DNA from 2 places in the Kosakonia sacchari SP1 genome. Region 1 is predicted to be linked to the other one. Evidence: predicted binding sites of a transcription regulator. Region 1 holds the regulator's gene; the other holds the start of a gene.
What was found. Region 1 encodes Fur, which represses iron uptake genes when iron is present. Its sites were predicted from a motif close to ATAATAATGAGAACNACTATCAA; they were not measured.
Positions count from the first base shown of each region.

Region 2: the regulator Fur is predicted to act here: its motif matches at 1,586-1,608, upstream of feoA (ferrous iron transporter A).

Region 1 covers NZ_CP007215.2:3,417,004-3,421,218, reverse strand. Annotated here, with positions in the region: gene C813_RS39205 (beta-N-acetylhexosaminidase) at 1-2,147, shown strand, start outside; gene fur (ferric iron uptake transcriptional regulator) at 2,262-2,708, opposite strand; gene fldA (flavodoxin FldA) at 3,001-3,531, opposite strand; gene ybfE (LexA regulated protein) at 3,695-3,976, opposite strand; gene ybfF (esterase) at 4,109-4,215, opposite strand, start outside.
Region 2 covers NZ_CP007215.2:351,167-355,381, reverse strand. Annotated here, with positions in the region: gene C813_RS24585 (Tex family protein) at 1-1,211, shown strand, start outside; gene feoA (ferrous iron transporter A) at 1,705-1,932, shown strand; gene feoB (Fe(2+) transporter permease subunit FeoB) at 1,966-4,215, shown strand, end outside.

The sequences.
Region 1 (4,215 bases):
TTGTTACGCCGCTTGATAACCAGTGGAAACGTACGCCGGACGACAAAAATATCCTGATGACTGCTGAGGCGCGCTTTGAGAAAAATAGCGATGTGAAAACGCTAAATCTCGCGTCGCTGCGTGGCCAGATTGTGCCAACGCCACAGCACGTTAACATCCACGGGCAGGATGTCGACCTGAGTAAGGGCGTGAAGCTGGATCTCTCCGCGCTGAGTGCCGATGCACAAGATGCGGTGAAATCACGTTTTGCATTACTGGGCGTGAAAGAGGGCAATTATCCGCTACGGACTGAAATTGCCAGCAACACCTTTAGCGGCGATGAGGCGGTGTCTGGCGCGTACCGTCTGCATATTGGCGCGAAAGAAACCGTGGTGACCGGCTACGATCAAGCGGGCGTGTTCTACGGTCTGCAATCGCTGCTGTCGCTCGTTCCTGCTACGGGCGAGATGAAGATTGCCGCGCTTGAAGCGAAAGATGCACCGCGTTTTGATTATCGCGGCATCCAGCTGGATGTTGGTCGCAACTTCCACAGTAAAGCGGCGGTACTGCGCCTGTTAGATCAGATGTCGGCATACAAACTGAACAAATTCCATTTCCATCTTACGGATGATGAAGGCTGGCGCATTGAGATCCCCGGCCTGCCGGAACTGACCGATATCGGCAGTAAGCGTTGTCATGATCTGAGTGAGAAAACGTGCCTGTTGCCGCAGCTCGGTTCCGGACCGGACAGTAATAACAACGGTAGCGGTCACTTCAGCCGTGCCGATTACATCGAAATCCTCAAATACGCCAAAGCGCGACAAATCGAAGTGATCCCGGAAATCGATATGCCAGCTCATGCGCGTGCAGCGGTGATCTCGATGGAAGCGCGTTACGATCGCCTGATGAAAGCAGGCAAAGAGAAAGAGGCAAATCAATATCGTCTGCTGGATCCCACTGATACATCGAACACCACCGGTGTGCAGTTCTATAACCGCACTGGTTATCTCAATCCGTGCCTTGATTCGTCGCGTAACTTCGTAGACAAAGTGATTGGTGAAATCCAGCAGATGCATAAAGAAGCCGGGCTGCCGCTGAATACCTGGCATTTTGGCGGTGACGAAGCGAAAAACATCTATCTGGGCGCCGGTTATACGGATCAGAAAAAACCGGAAGCGGGCAAAGGCATTATTGATCAGAGCAATCAGGATAAGCCGTGGGCGAAATCGCAAGCCTGCCAGGCGATGATCAAAGAGGGCAAAGTTGCCGACGTGGAACATCTCTCCAGCTATTTTGGCGTTGAGGTCAGCAAGCTGGTGAAAGCGCACGGCATTGACACGATGCAGGCGTGGCAGGACGGTTTGAAAGATGCCAAAGACGCGTCGGTGTTCGCCACCGATCATGTCAATGTTAACTTCTGGGATACGCTCTACTGGGGCGGTTTTGACTCGGTGAATGACTGGGCGAACAAAGGCTTCCGCGTTGTGGTCTCTAACCCTGATTACGTTTATCTCGATTTCCCGAATGAGGTCAACCCGGCCGAAAGCGGTTACTACTGGGGTACGCGTTTTAGCGATGAACGTAAGATTTTCAGTTTCGCCCCGGACAACATGCCGCAGAACGCGGAAACCTCGCTCGATCGTGATGGCAACCCGTTTAGCGCGAAATCCGACAAACCGTGGCCGGGCGCGTATGGCCTTTCTGCGCAGCTGTGGAGCGAGGTGGTGCGCACCGATAACCAGATGGAGTACATGATTTATCCGCGTATGGTTTCGGTGGCTGAACGTGCATGGCATCGCGCGGGCTGGGAGCAGGATTACAAAGCCGGACGTGAATACAAAGGCGGTGAGACACATCTGGTAGATGTGAAAGCGCTGGAACGTGACTGGCAACGCTTTGCGAACCTGTTAGGTCATCGCGAACTGGCGAAACTGGATAAGGCTGGTGTTCATTACCGCCTGCCAGTACCGGGCGCGCGCGTGGTGGGTGGAAAACTTGAAGCCAATACCAGCTTCCCAGGCATGGTGGTTGAGTTTTCAACCGACGGCGGCAAAAACTGGCAGCGCTACGACGATAAAGCGCGTCCGCAAGTGAGCGGGGAAGTGCAGGTGCGAACCGTCAGCCCGGACGGTAAACGCTTTAGCCGTGTCGACAGCGTAAAAGCGTAATGTGAGGCAGTGATTACACCCGGCGGCGCGAGCTTGCCGGGTTTTTCTTTTTTGCCAGTATTGCAGGCAAAAAAAAGCCAACCGTCAGGTTGGCTTTTTAGGCTTCAAAAGCTGTTATTTCGCGTCGTGCGCGTGTTCATCTTCGCGGCAGTCACCTTCGGCGCAGTGACCGTAAAGGTAAAGACTGTGGTTAGTCAGGCGAATGCCGTGTTTCGCGGCGATTTCACGCTGACGCGCTTCAATGGAGTCATCACTGAATTCAATCACCTTGCCGCAATCGAGGCAGATCAGGTGATCGTGGTGATGTTGCTGAGTCAGTTCAAAAACGGACTTGCCGCCTTCGAAGTTATGACGGGTCACAATCCCGGCGTCGTCAAACTGGTTCAGTACACGGTAAACCGTTGCCAGTCCGATCTCTTCGCCCATGTCGATCAGTCGTTTGTATAAATCTTCCGCACTGACATGATGGTTATCCGGTTCCTGAAGCACTTCAAGGATTTTTAACCGAGGAAGCGTGACTTTCAGGCCGGCCTTCTTTAATGCGGTATTGTTGTCAGTCATGCGGAATCTGTCCTGTTGCTATACGATTCACTTCCTTAGCGGAAGTTATAAGGAATGCACCTGGGGTAATGCGTCTCATTATAGAACTGCCATGGCTGGATGAAAACTGCAAGCCCTCAAGTAAAGTAAGCTTATAAAACGTGGTGTCGCCAGCAAAGTCCTTTACGGCGGCACCCAGTTTAGCAGGGCTCATTGTACAGCGATGGATAAAAAAGTTAAAAATTTGTAGCAATTATTTCCATTGCTTTTATCTATTAATACGGCGCAATCCACAGATTACGCCGTAAAAAACTCAGGCATTAAGGATATCGTCCAGGTGCAACTCTTCGCGAACCTGTTTTACCCATTTTTGAACGCGTTCGGAAGTCAGCTCAGGTTGACGGTCTTCGTCAATCGCCAGGCCAACGAAGTGGTCATCGTCCGCCAGACCTTTAGAGGCTTCAAAATGGTAGCCCGCAGTCGGCCAGTGACCAACAATGGTCGCGCCGCGCGGTTCGATGATATCGCGAATGGTGCCCAGCGCATCGCAGAAATATTCCGCGTAATCTTCCTGGTCGCCACAGCCGAACAGCGCAACTAATTTACCGTTAAAGTCGATCTCTTCCAGCGTCGGGAAAAAGTCATCCCAGTCGCACTGCGCTTCACCATAGTACCAGGTAGGAATGCCGAGCAACAGAATGTCATACCCTTCGATATCTTCTTTGCTGCTCTTGGCAATGTCATGTACGTCGGCAACGTCTTTACCAAGCTGACTCTGAATCATTTTCGCGATGTTTTCGGTGTTGCCGGTGTCGCTGCCGAAGAAAATGCCTGTAATTGCCATGAGTAAAATAACCTCTTGAAACTTAATGAGTATGGTGGTGGCGCTACGCCTACAGATAAGGGCAATCATAGCAGAACAGGGAAGCACGCGGAAACTGCTATCGCGTCGGACTGCACTGTATGACACATGAAAGTGTTATTTCGATGATGTTTCGGAGGATTCGCTAGCCGCGCAATGCCTTCAGCTGCGCCAGCAGCATCTCTTCGATAAGCTCGCTGCGGCTCATATCACGCGCTTCCGCCAGCTCGTTTAACGCATCGACGGCTTCCACGTTGAGTTTTAATTCGACACGCTTAAGCCCACGAACTTTATCGCGTTTTAGCTGATTGCGTTTGTTGATGCGCAATTGTTCATCGCGCGAGAGCGGGTTTGTCTTCGGCCGTCCCGGGCGACGCTCATTCGCGAACAGATCTAGTGTCGTACGGTCCGTTTGTTCTTTAGCCATGGTCTAAGCATACTACGGGAAAAACAAGCAATCGGGCGGCGCGCCCGGGCTGAATAGCGCGCCATCATACATCAGCACAACGGACACGCCAACGACCGGGCGCGTTGAAACGACCAGTCGCCGCCTTTTTAATCAATTTGTCTTTTCAGCGAGATAGCGACGAATAGCACGCAAAACCGCGTCGGGTTTCTCGGCATGAACCCAATGGCCGGCACCGGCAATCACATGCGCTCGCGCTT
Region 2 (4,215 bases), 1.8 Mb from region 1:
AACACAATGTTGAACTGGTGGCGATTGGTAACGGCACCGCCTCGCGCGAGACGGAACGCTTCTACCTTAATGTGCAGAAACAGTTCCCGAAAGTGACCGCGCAGAAAGTGATTGTCAGCGAAGCGGGCGCATCGGTTTATTCCGCTTCCGAGCTGGCAGCGCTCGAATTCCCGGATCTGGATGTTTCACTGCGCGGCGCGGTCTCCATTGCTCGTCGTTTGCAGGATCCGCTGGCGGAACTGGTGAAAATCGATCCGAAATCTATCGGTGTCGGCCAGTACCAGCACGATGTCAGCCAGACGCAACTGGCGCGCAAACTGGATGCAGTGGTCGAGGATTGCGTAAACGCCGTCGGCGTTGATCTGAATACTGCCTCTGTGCCACTGCTAACGCGCGTCGCCGGTTTAACCCGCATGATGGCGCAGAATATTGTCGCCTGGCGTGATGAGAACGGTCAGTTCCTGAACCGCCAGCAGTTGCTGAAAGTGAGCCGTCTGGGGCCGAAAGCCTTTGAGCAGTGCGCGGGCTTCCTGCGTATTAACCATGGTGACAACCCGCTGGACGCCTCCACCGTTCACCCGGAAACCTACCCGGTGGTGGAACGTATTCTGGCGGCAACCGAGCAGTCACTGCGCGATCTGATGGGCAACAGCGCGGAGCTGCGCAAACTGAAAGCCAGTGATTTTACTGATGCACAGTTCGGTGTACCGACGGTGACTGACATCATCAAAGAGCTGGAGAAACCGGGGCGCGACCCGCGTCCTGAGTTTAAAACCGCGACTTTCGCCGAAGGCGTGGAAACGATGAATGACCTGCTGCCGGGCATGGTGCTCGAAGGCGCGGTAACCAACGTGACTAACTTTGGCGCTTTCGTTGATATCGGCGTGCATCAGGATGGTCTGGTGCACATTTCATCGCTGGCGGATAAGTTCGTCGAAGACCCGCATACCGTGGTGAAAGCGGGCGATATCGTGAAGGTTAAAGTGCTCGAAGTGGATTTACAGCGCAAACGAATCGCGTTGACCATGCGTCTGGACGAGCAGCCAGGCGACACCAGTACTCGTCGTGGCAACGGCAACAGCAGCAACCGCGATAACGGCAATCGTAATGCTGCGCGCCCGGCGAAAGCACCACGCGGTCGCGACAGCCAGCCGAGCGGCAACAGTGCGATGATGGATGCTCTCGCTGCGGCAATGGGTAAAAAACGTTAATCTTTACCCCTCCCTTCACCGGGAGGGGTATTTTTTGCAAACACATTCGAAAAAGTCCCAATTAAAACTGTCGATTAATGAAAGAAATGCAATTAACTCGTTATTTCGCCTGTTATTTACTATTCAAAATTATTAACTAATCACGCCCAATATTTAATTAGGCTATTGGTATCTGCGTTATTTTTCTTGCGCGGTGCATATTACAAATATTAAACACGCATAAACTTTGTAAAATAAAAATTATCTTTTTAACCTGCCGGTAATATTTCTTCCTTTTGCAGCGGGAATTCACAACTCTACAAATTTTTGAGCTACGTCAAAAGAGAATCAAATTATCAATTCTGCCCCCGACAAACGCATTTTTATGATTGATGATAAAAACTATTCTCATTATCATTGGTTCAGTAGATTATTTCTCCACCCCTTCGATGATGAACAGTGCGCCAGACGGCGCGTGATAACTCTTGGCTCGCAGCGTAAATAAGTAGGCTCTATGCAATTCTCTCCTGACAGCGCGTGGAAAATTACCGGTTTCTCTCAAGAAATAAGCCCGGCCTGGCGACAAAAACTCCTGTCATTAGGGATGTTGCCCGGCTCCTCTTTTAATGTGGTGCGCGTCGCCCCTTTGGGTGACCCTATTCATATTGAAACCCGCCGCGTTAATTTAGTGTTACGGAAAAAAGATCTCGCGTTCCTCGAACTGGAAGCGGTATCTCGTTAATCGGCCAGTCGTTACAAAGAGTGCTAAGTAAAAATGAAAAAATTGACCATTGGCTTAATTGGTAACCCGAATTCTGGCAAGACAACGTTATTTAATCAGCTCACCGGCGCGCGTCAGCGAGTGGGAAACTGGTCCGGCGTAACCGTTGAGCGCAAAGAGGGACAGTTCAACACCACTGACCACCAGGTGACGCTTGTCGATCTTCCCGGCACCTATTCGCTCACCACCATTTCCGCGCAAACATCGCTCGATGAGCAAATCGCCTGCCACTACATTTTAAGCGGTGATGCCGATCTGGTGATTAACGTGGTCGATGCATCCAACCTGGAGCGCAACCTCTACCTGACGCTGCAATTGCTGGAGCTGGGCGTACCGTGCATCATCGCCCTCAACATGCTGGATATCGCCGAAAAACAGAAAGTCCGCATTGATATCGACGGCCTTGCCGCGCGCCTGGGCTGCCCGGTGATCCCGCTGGTTTCCACGCGTGGTCGCGGGATTGAAGCGCTGAAAATGGCTGTCGATCGTCACCAACACAACGACAACATAGAACTGGTGCATTACGCCCAGCCCCTTTCCCGCGAAGCAGACGCGCTGGCACAGCAAATGGCCGATGATGTGCCGTTGCAGCAACGTCGCTGGATGGGCCTGCAAATGCTCGAAGGTGATATTTACAGCCGCGCCAACTCTGGCGTCAGCGAACAACAACTGGCTGCCTCGCTCGCACGTCTGGGAGCGGAAATGGACGACCCTGCGCTGCACATTGCTGATGCGCGCTATCAGTCGATTGCGGCGATTTGCGATACCGTCAGCAACACGCTCACCGCCGAGCCAAGCCAGTTCACCGCCGCGGTTGACCGCATCATCATTAACCGCTTTTTGGGCTTGCCGATCTTTTTGTTCGTCATGTATCTGATGTTTCTGTTTGCCATTAACATCGGCGGCGCATTCCAGCCGATTTTCGACGCGGGCTCGGTAGCCATATTTATTCATGGTATTCAGTGGCTGGGTTATACGCTGCACTTCCCGGAATGGCTGACCGTATTTCTGGCACAAGGGCTTGGCGGCGGCGTGAATACCGTGCTGCCGCTGGTGCCACAGCTCGGCATGATGTACCTGTTTATGTCCTTTCTTGAAGATTCCGGTTACATGGCACGCGCCGCGTTTGTGATGGACCGCCTGATGCAATCGCTGGGGCTGCCGGGCAAATCTTTCGTACCGCTGATTGTCGGCTTTGGCTGTAACGTTCCGTCGGTGATGGGCGCGCGTACATTAGACGCGCCGCGTGAACGTCTGATCACCATTATGATGGCGCCGTTTATGTCCTGCGGCGCGCGTCTGGCCATCTTCGCGGTTTTCGCTGCTGCCTTTTTCGGTCAGCAGGGAGCGCTCACCGTCTTCTCGCTGTATGTGATTGGTATCGTGATGGCGATCCTTACTGGTCTGGTGCTGAAACATACGCTGCTGCGCGGCGAAGCATCGCCGTTTGTGATGGAACTACCGGTGTATCACGTGCCGCATCTGAAAAGCCTGTTGCTGCAAACCTGGCAGCGTCTGAAAGGCTTTGTCATCCGCGCGGGTAAAGTGATTATCATTGTCAGCATTTTCCTCAGCGCGATGAACAGCTTCTCGCTGGATGGTCGTACCGTACACAAAATTGATGAATCTGCGCTGGCCTCTGTCAGCCGCGTCTTTACCCCGCTGCTGGAGCCGATTGGCGTGCATGGCGACCACTGGCAAGCCACCGTGGGTCTTGTTACGGGCGCAATGGCGAAAGAGGTGGTCGTCGGTACGCTGAACTCGCTTTACACCGCGGAAAATATTGAGCAGGAAGCCTTTAACCCAGCGGAATTCAGCCTGGCGGGTGAGCTGATTGCCGCTCTGGAAGATACGGCGAAAAGCGTGAAAGAGACATTCAGCCTGAGCGTACTGGCTAACCCAATCGAAGCCAGCAAAGGCGACGGCGAAATGGCGACCGGCACCATGGGCGTGATGAGCGAAAAATTCGGCAGTGCGGCAGCCGCTTACAGCTATCTGATTTTTGTGCTGCTTTACGTACCGTGTATCACCGCGATGGGCGCTATCGCCCGCGAATCCAGCCGTGGCTGGATGGGTTTCTCGGTGCTGTGGGGGCTGAATATCGCTTACTCGCTCGCCACGCTCTTTTACCAGACGGCGACCTTCAGCGAGCACCCGGTCTACAGCCTGACCTGTATTCTGGCGGTTCTGCTGTTTAACGTGGTGGTCATTAGCGCCCTTCGTCGCGCCAGAAGCCGGGTGGAT